Regions from separate parts of the Paenibacillus sp. FSL E2-0190 genome, predicted to be linked through region 2. Evidence: predicted binding sites of a transcription regulator. Region 2 holds the regulator's gene; each other region holds the start of a gene.
The links. The regulator LexA, encoded in region 2, represses DNA repair genes until DNA is damaged. The targets are predictions, from matches to a motif close to CGAACATATGTTCG.

Region 1: a site for LexA is predicted at 1,346-1,359, ahead of NST25_RS23225 (YolD-like family protein). Genes of this name have one in related genera too.
Region 3: a site for LexA is predicted at 1,913-1,926, ahead of recA (recombinase RecA). Genes of this name have one in related genera too.

The regions. Positions count from the first base shown of each region.
Region 1 covers NZ_CP150306.1:5,274,907-5,278,189, forward strand. Annotated here, with positions in the region: gene NST25_RS23215 (M15 family metallopeptidase) at 6-692, opposite strand; gene NST25_RS23220 (hypothetical protein) at 810-974, shown strand; gene NST25_RS23225 (YolD-like family protein) at 971-1,306, opposite strand; gene NST25_RS23230 (hypothetical protein) at 1,522-2,082, opposite strand; gene NST25_RS23235 (PH domain-containing protein) at 2,200-2,688, shown strand; gene NST25_RS23240 (glycosyl hydrolase) at 2,762-3,283, opposite strand, start outside.
Region 2 covers NZ_CP150306.1:3,875,101-3,878,383, forward strand. Annotated here, with positions in the region: gene NST25_RS16900 (hypothetical protein) at 1-284, opposite strand, end outside; gene NST25_RS16905 (DUF896 domain-containing protein) at 334-543, opposite strand; gene NST25_RS16910 (LysM peptidoglycan-binding domain-containing protein) at 653-1,066, opposite strand; gene lexA (transcriptional repressor LexA) at 1,318-1,944, shown strand; gene NST25_RS16920 (L,D-transpeptidase) at 2,123-2,461, shown strand; gene NST25_RS16925 (hypothetical protein) at 2,612-2,992, shown strand; gene NST25_RS16930 (hypothetical protein) at 3,215-3,283, shown strand, end outside.
Region 3 covers NZ_CP150306.1:4,220,017-4,223,299, forward strand. Annotated here, with positions in the region: gene NST25_RS18515 (RecX family transcriptional regulator) at 1-668, opposite strand, end outside; gene recA (recombinase RecA) at 779-1,843, opposite strand; gene NST25_RS18525 (competence/damage-inducible protein A) at 2,144-3,283, opposite strand, start outside.

The sequences.
Region 1 (3,283 bases), 1.4 Mb from region 2:
TGGTTTTACTCTTTTACTACATTAACTGTCTTAGTCACAGCATCATAAGTAACCTTTGCTCCAAGCGCCTCAGCCAGCGCACGTATGGGTACATAGGTTGTTCCGGTGTCGAGAACGCCATCGGTAAGCTTGCGGCCGTTTAGGTTAATGGTCACTGTAACGTCTTTGTTCACCTGATCATCCCCTCCGGTAATCTTTTTTAAAGCCTCTTTGGCTTGGTCCGTCGTTGGACGTTTACCTGCCCGAAGTTGATCTATAGTTAAACCGAAAGTCATTTGCAGATGTGAATAATCTTTAAAAGAGGTCCAGTCTCCGCCCCATTCTAAACCAAGCCGCTTAGCCTCCTGTACAACCTCTTGCCAATCTGCTGTCTTATCCTTATCACCATCACGATTGATATCCCAAGAAAGGCTAGTGCCATTCGGCAGCAAAAGCGCAAAATCAAACGCAAGACCATAATTATGATAGCTGGTACCGCCTTTAGCGTTGGTAACTATCGGTCCTGGTTTGCTTCTACCCTGCGCATACAAAGCATTTTGCTCAGCAATGGTCCGTAGACCCTGAGTAATAACGATAGGGACTCCTCTCGCATGGCTTTGCTGAATCAAAACATTCGCACCTGCCGCCAAGACAGGATGAAGCCCGACCAGACGCGCCGCGGATTTTTCCCTCAATTGCTCCAAAGTCAGCATAGAATCACCCCTTTGGTATATTCAATGATGCCGCTGCCCTATTTGCCTGTACCCCTGTCCCCTTTAGGATGATTTCCACAAAAAAGGACAAAATATTTAACGAAAGGTGGGAGACATATGGATATTCATAGCGATAGCTATAAAGTTGCAGCCCTTAGTGAACAGGAAGAAGCACTGGAAATTATTCGGAATGCTGAAGCTTCCATTGCACATCTGACTGGTAATCCTACCGTTACCTTAATCGCTTATGAAAAAAGCGAAGGCAACGGTTCTCAGCATTAAACGATGTAGACCTCGACAATATCATCCACATCGATCCACTTCCATTCCTCCGCCCACTGCAGCTTAAACTCACGCGAGTGGGTGTGAATGGAAGTCACAAAACCACTTAACATCGTATTTTCAAAAGGGTCAAAAAGAATAACTGTCACTCGTGCATGACTCCGCAACGACAAAGCCAGTGTACATTCAATCTCCTCCAGCTTCTGCTCATCCAGAATAGGCTTGATGCGGCGCAGCGTTTCCCGTTCATCTCTTATAATTCGTATCTTATGCTCCGGCAGCATCATGCGGCTGCTTTCCCACAGCCCGTTTTTCTCCAGCTTTTTGCCCATGGTAACCCCTCCTTAATTATATATCTATTCCTCTGAACACGAACGTATGTTTGTATTATATCCGCATCTTCGCATATTAATCAATAATCAGGAAAAAGATACCTTTTTCGGAGGCTCTATTTTATCTAGAAGATGTATAATAATGTATATCTATTCAAGCTAAAATTCGCAGCAAAAAGACGCTGACAGATAAACTGCGCAGCGCCTGATTTGATTTATTCTTGAACAACGTCCCCAGACTCTGAGGTAGCCTGACCTTCGGAGTCTATAAGTCCTGTTGCTTCTCTTGCCTCGTTAAGCTTGGAAATACCGAATAACATCGCTACATCAGCGTTCTGATTCAATTCATTAAATTGCTCAGCCGTAACGTTTGCGGAATCAGCACCTTGAGAGGCCTCTTCTTTTAAAGAATAAGCACTTTCAAAGGCAACTTTAGACTCTTCGAGCAACTTACGAATGTCTTCAGGCAAGCTGGAGGAAATTTTTACTTTCTCGGCTTGATTCGATAAATCAGTTGCGGTACTCTGGAATTGCTTAATTTTCTTCTCCAACTGCTTGTCCGTGAGTTCTCCTGCTGAATAACCCGCAATGGCTTCGTTGAACTCCGCTAAAGAAGTTTTTCCTGACTCTTCAAGTTTAGACATTTCATTGTAGAAGTTTTGCACGGTCTCCTGCACTTCTTCCTCCGTGGCAGGTGCCGATGAAGTTGAATTATTGCTGCAGGCGCTAAGGATGACAGTCATCATCAGCATTCCTATTAGTAAAGCTTTTTTCATTATTTATCCCTCCACTTAACAGGATAATGTCGGTTTGTGTAAAGCGCAAATGAAATATATGTAAAATGACTGTTATGTTATAATTATTTTAATTGTGATCAGGAAAGGAGAGTATTTATGCCTTATTGCACCACCTGTGGAGCGGAATACAAGCAGGGCGCTAAATTTTGTGGAGAATGTGGAACCAGCCTTGACGGCACTGCTCCAGTAACCGCTCATCGACCCGCAGTAGATAATCATGTCATCCAAGAAGTCGTGCTCTGGAAAGGCAAACCTGCCGGCATCTCGGATCGACTCAAAGGAATCGTAGGACTTAACACAACTTCATATACCATTACAAGTCAGCGTATTATGGTAAAGACCGGACTTATCGGTAAAAATGTTGAAGAAATCGAATTGCTGCGCGTACGCGATTTATCCGTAAAACAGTCTATCATGGACCGGATGCTTGGCATTGGATCATTAACTGTATTTTCTGATGATGCCTCAGCGCCTCAGCTTCTTTTCCGAAAAATCCATGATGCCCAAACCGTCAAAGATGTTCTGCGCAAAGCCGTTCGTGACGAGAAGATCGCCAACAACATTAGCTACCGCGAGCAAATTTAAGACGTTCATACGTAAAAAGGCCCCGGAAAACCGGGGCTTTTTGCTTGCGCTTGCACACTTGAAGTACTCTTTTTTAAGGAAGATAAAATGCCCCCGCTGGGATAACCCCCTTGATCTGGCTCGGACTCTCCCACTGCAAAACAACCCGGGCGTCGCCCGCATTCTCATAATACTCCACCTTTATTTCATACGGCTTACCTGCAATCAGGTTTATGCTCCCTTTTCGTTCCTGGCCGCTCTGATTCACCCAACTATCAATGACTAGCCCGCCATCAATCCATACCCGTATCCCATCATCAGAGTAGGAATAAATGGTATACACCTCGCTAAAAGCAGCCGTCAGCTTCCCACTCCACCGCACAGAGAATGCATCTACACGAATGGCAGGATCAGGCGAACCTTGTCTCCATGAAAAGTTAATATTGGCATCCGTTCGCAACAGTGCAGGCGTGCCGCTGAGCGTCATGTTATTGTAATATTGGCCACATAGTCCACTCTCCAGCACACTATCCCCGATAGCAGCGAAAGCGGCGGCCTCAGCAGCATACTCCTCTCGTGTGAATACCATTTTATCGTTCATAAAAGCTTTTATCAC
Region 2 (3,283 bases):
GGACGACGGAAGAACAATAGCGCTGCCAGCAAATAGTACAGTACTACTCCCAGCCAATTAGCCAGCATGCCATTACCTTTGGCCTGATCAATAGAACCAACTACCCAAAACATAGTGCCAAGTATCACTAACACTACCGGAAATGCAATGTTGCGACCTTTAAAGACTTCGGCATTCTGGGTAGGAGATTTAGAGGCATAAATCGTATCCTTGCCTTGTTTCTTTCTTTGCTTGTTGATTTGCTGTGTGTTGCGTTGAACCATTCTTTCCCAAGAACGGGCCATGTGCGTTCCCCCTAGTCATCCTGAAATATCTATGAAAAGGAACAGCGAGCTAATGTTTAAGCCCTTTGTTACCTTGTTCATGCTCATCGTTATCTACTATTTCAATAGTATTTAATTGTGCTCGGAAGTTATTGCGGATATTCCCCAGGTAAATTTCACGAAGCTTGGCGCGTTCCGCCACTTCCTCTTGATTAAGGCCTACGCTCTTCTGTTTGCGTGCCAATTCGTTAATTCGCGCGACCAACTCATCAATATTCAATACTTTCCCTCCCCCTATAAATTAATTCTAACTCTGCCATGAGAAAAAGAGCTTGTCAAGATCTACTCCCTGCAAGCTCTACTGGTCATTCTATTATGTTCTCAGAAAATTAATAAATAGGTAAAGTAAGTATGTCTCCAGCGTTAATTTGACTACTCTTAATCCCACTTGAACGTTTAATTCCTTCTATATAAACAACTGTCTTCATATCAGCTGGTTTATTCTTAAGAGCAATACTCCATAGTGTATCTCCACGTTCAACCACAATCCGCTTCTCTTCCTTCATTATAGTCGTCGATCCTGCAAATACATTTCCCACTACTGTTAGGCCAGATAATACTAGCACGAAAATCAATATTAACTTAATAAAGAAATCTTGAGGGAACAACGAAATCATCCCTCCAAGCAAACGTTCCGTTATCTCTTTCACCTTAGCGGAATTACGTGCAACGTCATTATGTCCTATAGATTCAACCACTGGGGCCTTATCGTAGATGCTGCGGTATGTACTGTATTTTAGCATAATCATCATCCTCCAAACACTTGTTCTTACTTTCGAATTTATAATAACACGAACATGTGTTTTGTTCAATACTATTTCAGAACAATTGTTCTCTTTTTTTCGAGAGACTCAAGCGGTTCATTTTATTATCATTTGTCTACCATTTTTTAACTCTAGCAGATTTATATTTATAATAGTTAGAACTTATGTTTGTGCGAACGGTAGTTCTATGTTATAATTTTCCCAAACATTACTATATGGGGTTGATTCCAATGTCAAAGATTTCAAGTCGCCAGCTGGCGATCCTGGAATTTATACGAAGCGAAGTCCGCAGCAAGGGTTATCCACCTTCCGTCCGGGAAATTGGAGAAGCTGTTGGCCTTGCTTCCAGCTCCACAGTTCACGGTCATTTGGACCGGCTTGAGAAGAAGGGACTTATTCGTCGAGATCCAACGAAGCCACGTGCAATAGAATTACTAGGCCAAGAGGATTCAGAGAATGTTCACCAATTCGCGCAGACCATCTCACGGATTCCTGTCGTAGGTAAAGTTACCGCCGGGGTACCTATCACTGCTACAGAGAATATCGAAGACTACTTCCCACTTCCTACTCACTATGTAGGTGACAACAAAGTATTTATGCTGTCTGTCATGGGTGATAGTATGGTGGACGCAGGCATTATGAATGGTGACTATGTGATTGTTCGCCAACAACAAACAGCGGACAACGGAGATATCGTTGTAGCCATGACCGAAGAAGATGAAGCAACCGTTAAGACCTTTTACAAGGAACGTGATCATATACGGCTTCAGCCGGAGAATCCAGCTTATGAGCCGCTTCGCCTTAATCGCGTAACTATTCTCGGAAGAGTCATCGGATTGTTTCGAGATATCCACTAAGTATGCACTTCTAACATAAAAGGCTGTTCCGCATATGCGGAACAGCCTTTTTTCTACGTTTTTTTGCTTTTCCAACCACTTACGAACATTTGTTCCCAATGGCTAAAATGGCCATTTTCTATGAATAACCCTTTAGGCGTTCTGCTCATATCCTAATTAGAAAGGAGTGTTGCGTATAATGCCCAACTACCGAATTATTGTAGATCTGACCCAACGAATGTTATATCTTCTGGACAATGATATTGTGATTAGAGGTTTCCCTGTCGGCATCGGTAAGATGTTAACCCAATCCCCAGTGGGTGAATTCACTATTATTAACAAACAACCCGACCCAGGGGGTCCCTTCGGTGTTTTTTGGATGGGACTGTCTAAACCACACTACGGAATTCATGGAAACAATGACCCTTCCTCCATTGGGAAAGAGGTGTCCCACGGCTGCATCCGGATGTACAACGAGGATGTGTTAGCACTCGCTGCTATTGTCCTTATAGGCACACGAGTAACGATAAGAAATTAAATTCGAATGGAGGCTCGGCAACCCCCAAATCACATTAAAAAATGGGGGGCATTACATAAGTAAGTATTTTTTCATTAGCATACTAGGAGTTTGGTGATTATATGTCGAATATTGTTAACAGGATTGCAAATTGAAAAGGATGTGTTTAGTTTGAATAATTCAAAAATTAGAACCCTCGTCGATTTTAAAGTCGATGCACTGGGTAAGCTGTCCGGTTTACTTTTAAATGATGAACAAGCTAGTGGAAAAAAAGTGAATTTGCTCACCTCTTTTGGCAGCATTCAGGGAATCGTCTCTCCAACCGTCTCCAACAAAGAGGATGTATTTGATTTAAAATCTTTGATGGATGATGTAATTGTAGACGAATACATATCTTATTTGGGAGCAGAACACCCTGATAAAAATTTCAGCTATAACTTTGTTGTCCTCAATGACGTTACTGTAAGACCTTATGCTAGTTATGGGACTCCGATCGAATACAAACAGCTGATTGTTTATACCGATCATATCACTGCCTTCAATTTTCTATAGGTTTACATAATCACCTTAAAAAGCACTCTTGCAGCAACCCCCAATTTTGCATCATTTGCAGAATCGGAAGGTTTCTCTGGGTGCTTTTTTTGGGTTAATCGTGAAGCCGATCCTATAATTCCACGAATTTCCCTTTTAAAAGATACTAGTGGAGATCATTCAGGCATATCTTTCAATAAGCAACAATTTGAGTCTAATGAGATAACTAGGAGGTGTGATTATATGCTGATTATCCTGATGTACTTATTTGCTATTTTAGGAGTTGTTTTAATTCTAAGTGCCGCCATTATA
Region 3 (3,283 bases), 340 kb from region 2:
ACTTGGCGAACCATATCGCCCGAAAATCCACGGCGCATAAGGAAGGCTCCAGTCTTTCTTCGCTTATCTGAAGCTTCTCCACGGATGAGATTCCATTTCTTGCGCCCAGTTTCGAGTGCGCTCTCCAGCTCTTGTTCAGGAGTAATATTCTCCAAAGCTTCCGATATAAGGGTTTTGTCAATCCCTTTCTCACGTAGCTCTTGTCGAATCCACATCTTCCCTTTCCGCTGGTTCGCTATTCGTTGCTCTGCCCATTGCTTAGCATATAAAGGGTCATCAAGAAGTCTTTCCTCCTGCAGCCGCTGCACCACTTCCGCAATAATAGTCTCTCCTATTTCCTTCTGGCGTAAACGGCGAGTCATTTCCATAGCGGTGCGTGGTTTACGTTCTAGATAACGGAGGCCTTCTACATAAGCTCGTTGACGCTCATCAGCTACAACAATTTCAACCAAATCAGCCTTCATAAAAGAATTACCAGTAATCATTCGATATTTAATCATGACGTCCTCGTGCACAGTCATGTTATATGCTCCGAAATGTATGATATAACGGTGGTCAGATTTCTTTTGACGTTCTACTTTAGTGATCTCTAAGAGTTCTCCTTCAGGAAAATCAGATAACACCTGCTCATCTTGTTCTTCTGCTTCAAAATCCAGTTGTATTACCATAGTTGTTTGTCACCTCGTAGCAATAGATCGGTTATCGTCTTACTTTCATTACTTGTTAAGAAAAGACACCCTGCAACAATCAATCACAGGGCGTCCTATTGCTTAATATACTATTCGATTTCGAGAAGCAATTTCTCTTCTTCTTCTTGCTCTGCAATAATATCTTCATTCTTCGGCGCAGCAACAATAGTGGATAAATTACTTGCTTCACGGATCTTATTCTCAATAATAAGGGCAATATCCTGATGTTCCTTCAAAAACTGTTTAGCATTCTCACGGCCTTGACCGAGACGCTCGCCTTCGTAGGAATACCATGCACCACTCTTATTCACGATATCCATTTCAGTACCGATATCTACAAGACTTCCCTCTTTGGAAATCCCTTCACCGTACATAATATCAACATCAGCCTGTTTAAAAGGAGGGGCTACTTTATTCTTCACAATCTTGATCTTAGTACGGTTACCAACCACATCGTTCCCCATCTTGATGCTCTCTACGCGACGTACATCTAAACGTACAGAAGAGTAGAATTTCAATGCACGACCACCCGGAGTTGTCTCAGGGTTACCGAACATAACACCGATCTTCTCACGAAGCTGGTTGATAAAGATAGCGATCGTATTGGATTTGCTAATGGCACCAGAAAGCTTACGAAGCGCTTGAGACATCAAGCGAGCCTGCAATCCGACATGGGAATCACCCATATCGCCTTCAATTTCAGCCTTAGGTACCAAAGCAGCAACGGAGTCAACGACAATAATATCAACGGCTCCACTACGAACGAGTGCTTCGGCGATTTCCAGCGCTTGTTCACCCGTGTCTGGCTGAGAAAGCAGCAACTCATCGATATTTACGCCCAAGTTACGTGCATATTTCGGATCAAGCGCATGCTCGGCATCGATAAATGCAGCTTGTCCGCCTTGTCTTTGCACTTCTGCAATAGCATGAAGAGCAACTGTTGTTTTACCTGAAGATTCCGGTCCATATACTTCAATAATACGTCCCTTTGGAAGTCCGCCTATACCTAACGCAATATCAAGTGCCAAAGATCCGCTAGGTACAACTTCCACTTGCATATGCGTGGATTCTCCCAGTTTCATTACCGAACCTTTACCAAATTGTTTTTCTATTTGACGAAGCGCCATATCAAGCGCTGCACGACGATCTGACAATCAGACCACTTCCTTCACTGTTTATAGTAATATAATAACGTGTTTTTAAGGTCTTGCCAAGCTTTTTTTCGAACATACATTCGTTTTTTTTGTCTTGGGCGTTATTTATCCCTTTTATTGTAAGCCTCCCTCCGGAGATAGAAGTTAATTAAATTCCCCACTTCACCGGACATCAACGACTTATGATCATGAGTAGTCATCGTGATCAAAATCTCTGCAAATATACAAAAAACCGCAGCAAAGAAATCTCAGTGCCACGGTTCTTCCGTATGTGTTTATTATAACTGGGCTAATCTCCCATTACAAGTCTGAACCCTCAAGAGGTGTCTCCACCTTGCGTTCCTCAAGTCTCCGCCACAGACGATACAGCAGAGCCTTTACAGTACGCAACCGGATATTTTCCCGTGTACCTTTAAGATTAAGCTCATAGACCTCTGTCTTACGTCCCCGTTCAGCCAAGCCGATAAATACAAGTCCAACAGGCTTGCGCTCAGAATAACCCGGTCCAGCCACACCCGTAACAGATAAGCCGAAATTGCTGTCTGCAATCATTCTCACTTGGTCAGCCAACACCTCGGCAACTTCTCGACTTACGGCTCCAGGAGCATTGGGTCCCTCCAAATAAGCACTTGGCACATTCAGTAGCTTTTTCTTTAGGTCATTCGAATAGCAGACGATACCGCCGGCAAACATCGAAGCACTGCCTGGAATATTTGTTATGCTCTCCATCAGCAAACCTCCGGTGCAGCTCTCTGCCGCACTTAAGGTCAGGCCGGCATCCGCCATCCAATCCACAATCAATTGCTCCAGCGGCACATCAATGTTCGCATACAAATGTTCCGGCAAAATCTCCTTGATTTGTTGTTCCAGTATCTCCAGCTTCTTTGTAGCTTCATGCTCAGAAGGGGCCTTTGTCGAAATACGAACAGTTACCTCTCCCTCTTTGGCATACGGAGCAATCGTTGGATCAGTCTGACTGCGAATCAGTTCGATGAGCTTGTCCTCCAGCAGTGATTCTCCGATGCCGGCAAATTTGAGCATTTTTGAATAAAGCGGTGTTTCGTTCGTCAAGGCGTGCTGCTGTAGCCACGGTACTGCTTTATCTACGAACATCGGTTTCATCTCACGAGGTGGACCTGGAAGCACAATATAATATTTCTTCTCATGCTCAAAAGCAATCCCAACCGCAAGACCGATTTCATTCGGCAACGGTGTAGTTCCTTCAATTATAAGTGCCTGTTTGCGGTTATTTTCGGTCATAACGATCTTACGATCATCAAAGAAACGTTGTACATGATCCATCGCCAAACGATCAATATGGAGCGTTCTACCTAGCGATGCAGCCAGTGCATCTTTAGTCAGATCATCCTCAGTGGGGCCAATTCCGCCCGTAAAGATAATAACGTCGGCCCGACTCTGAGCGATCTCGATGGCTTGCTG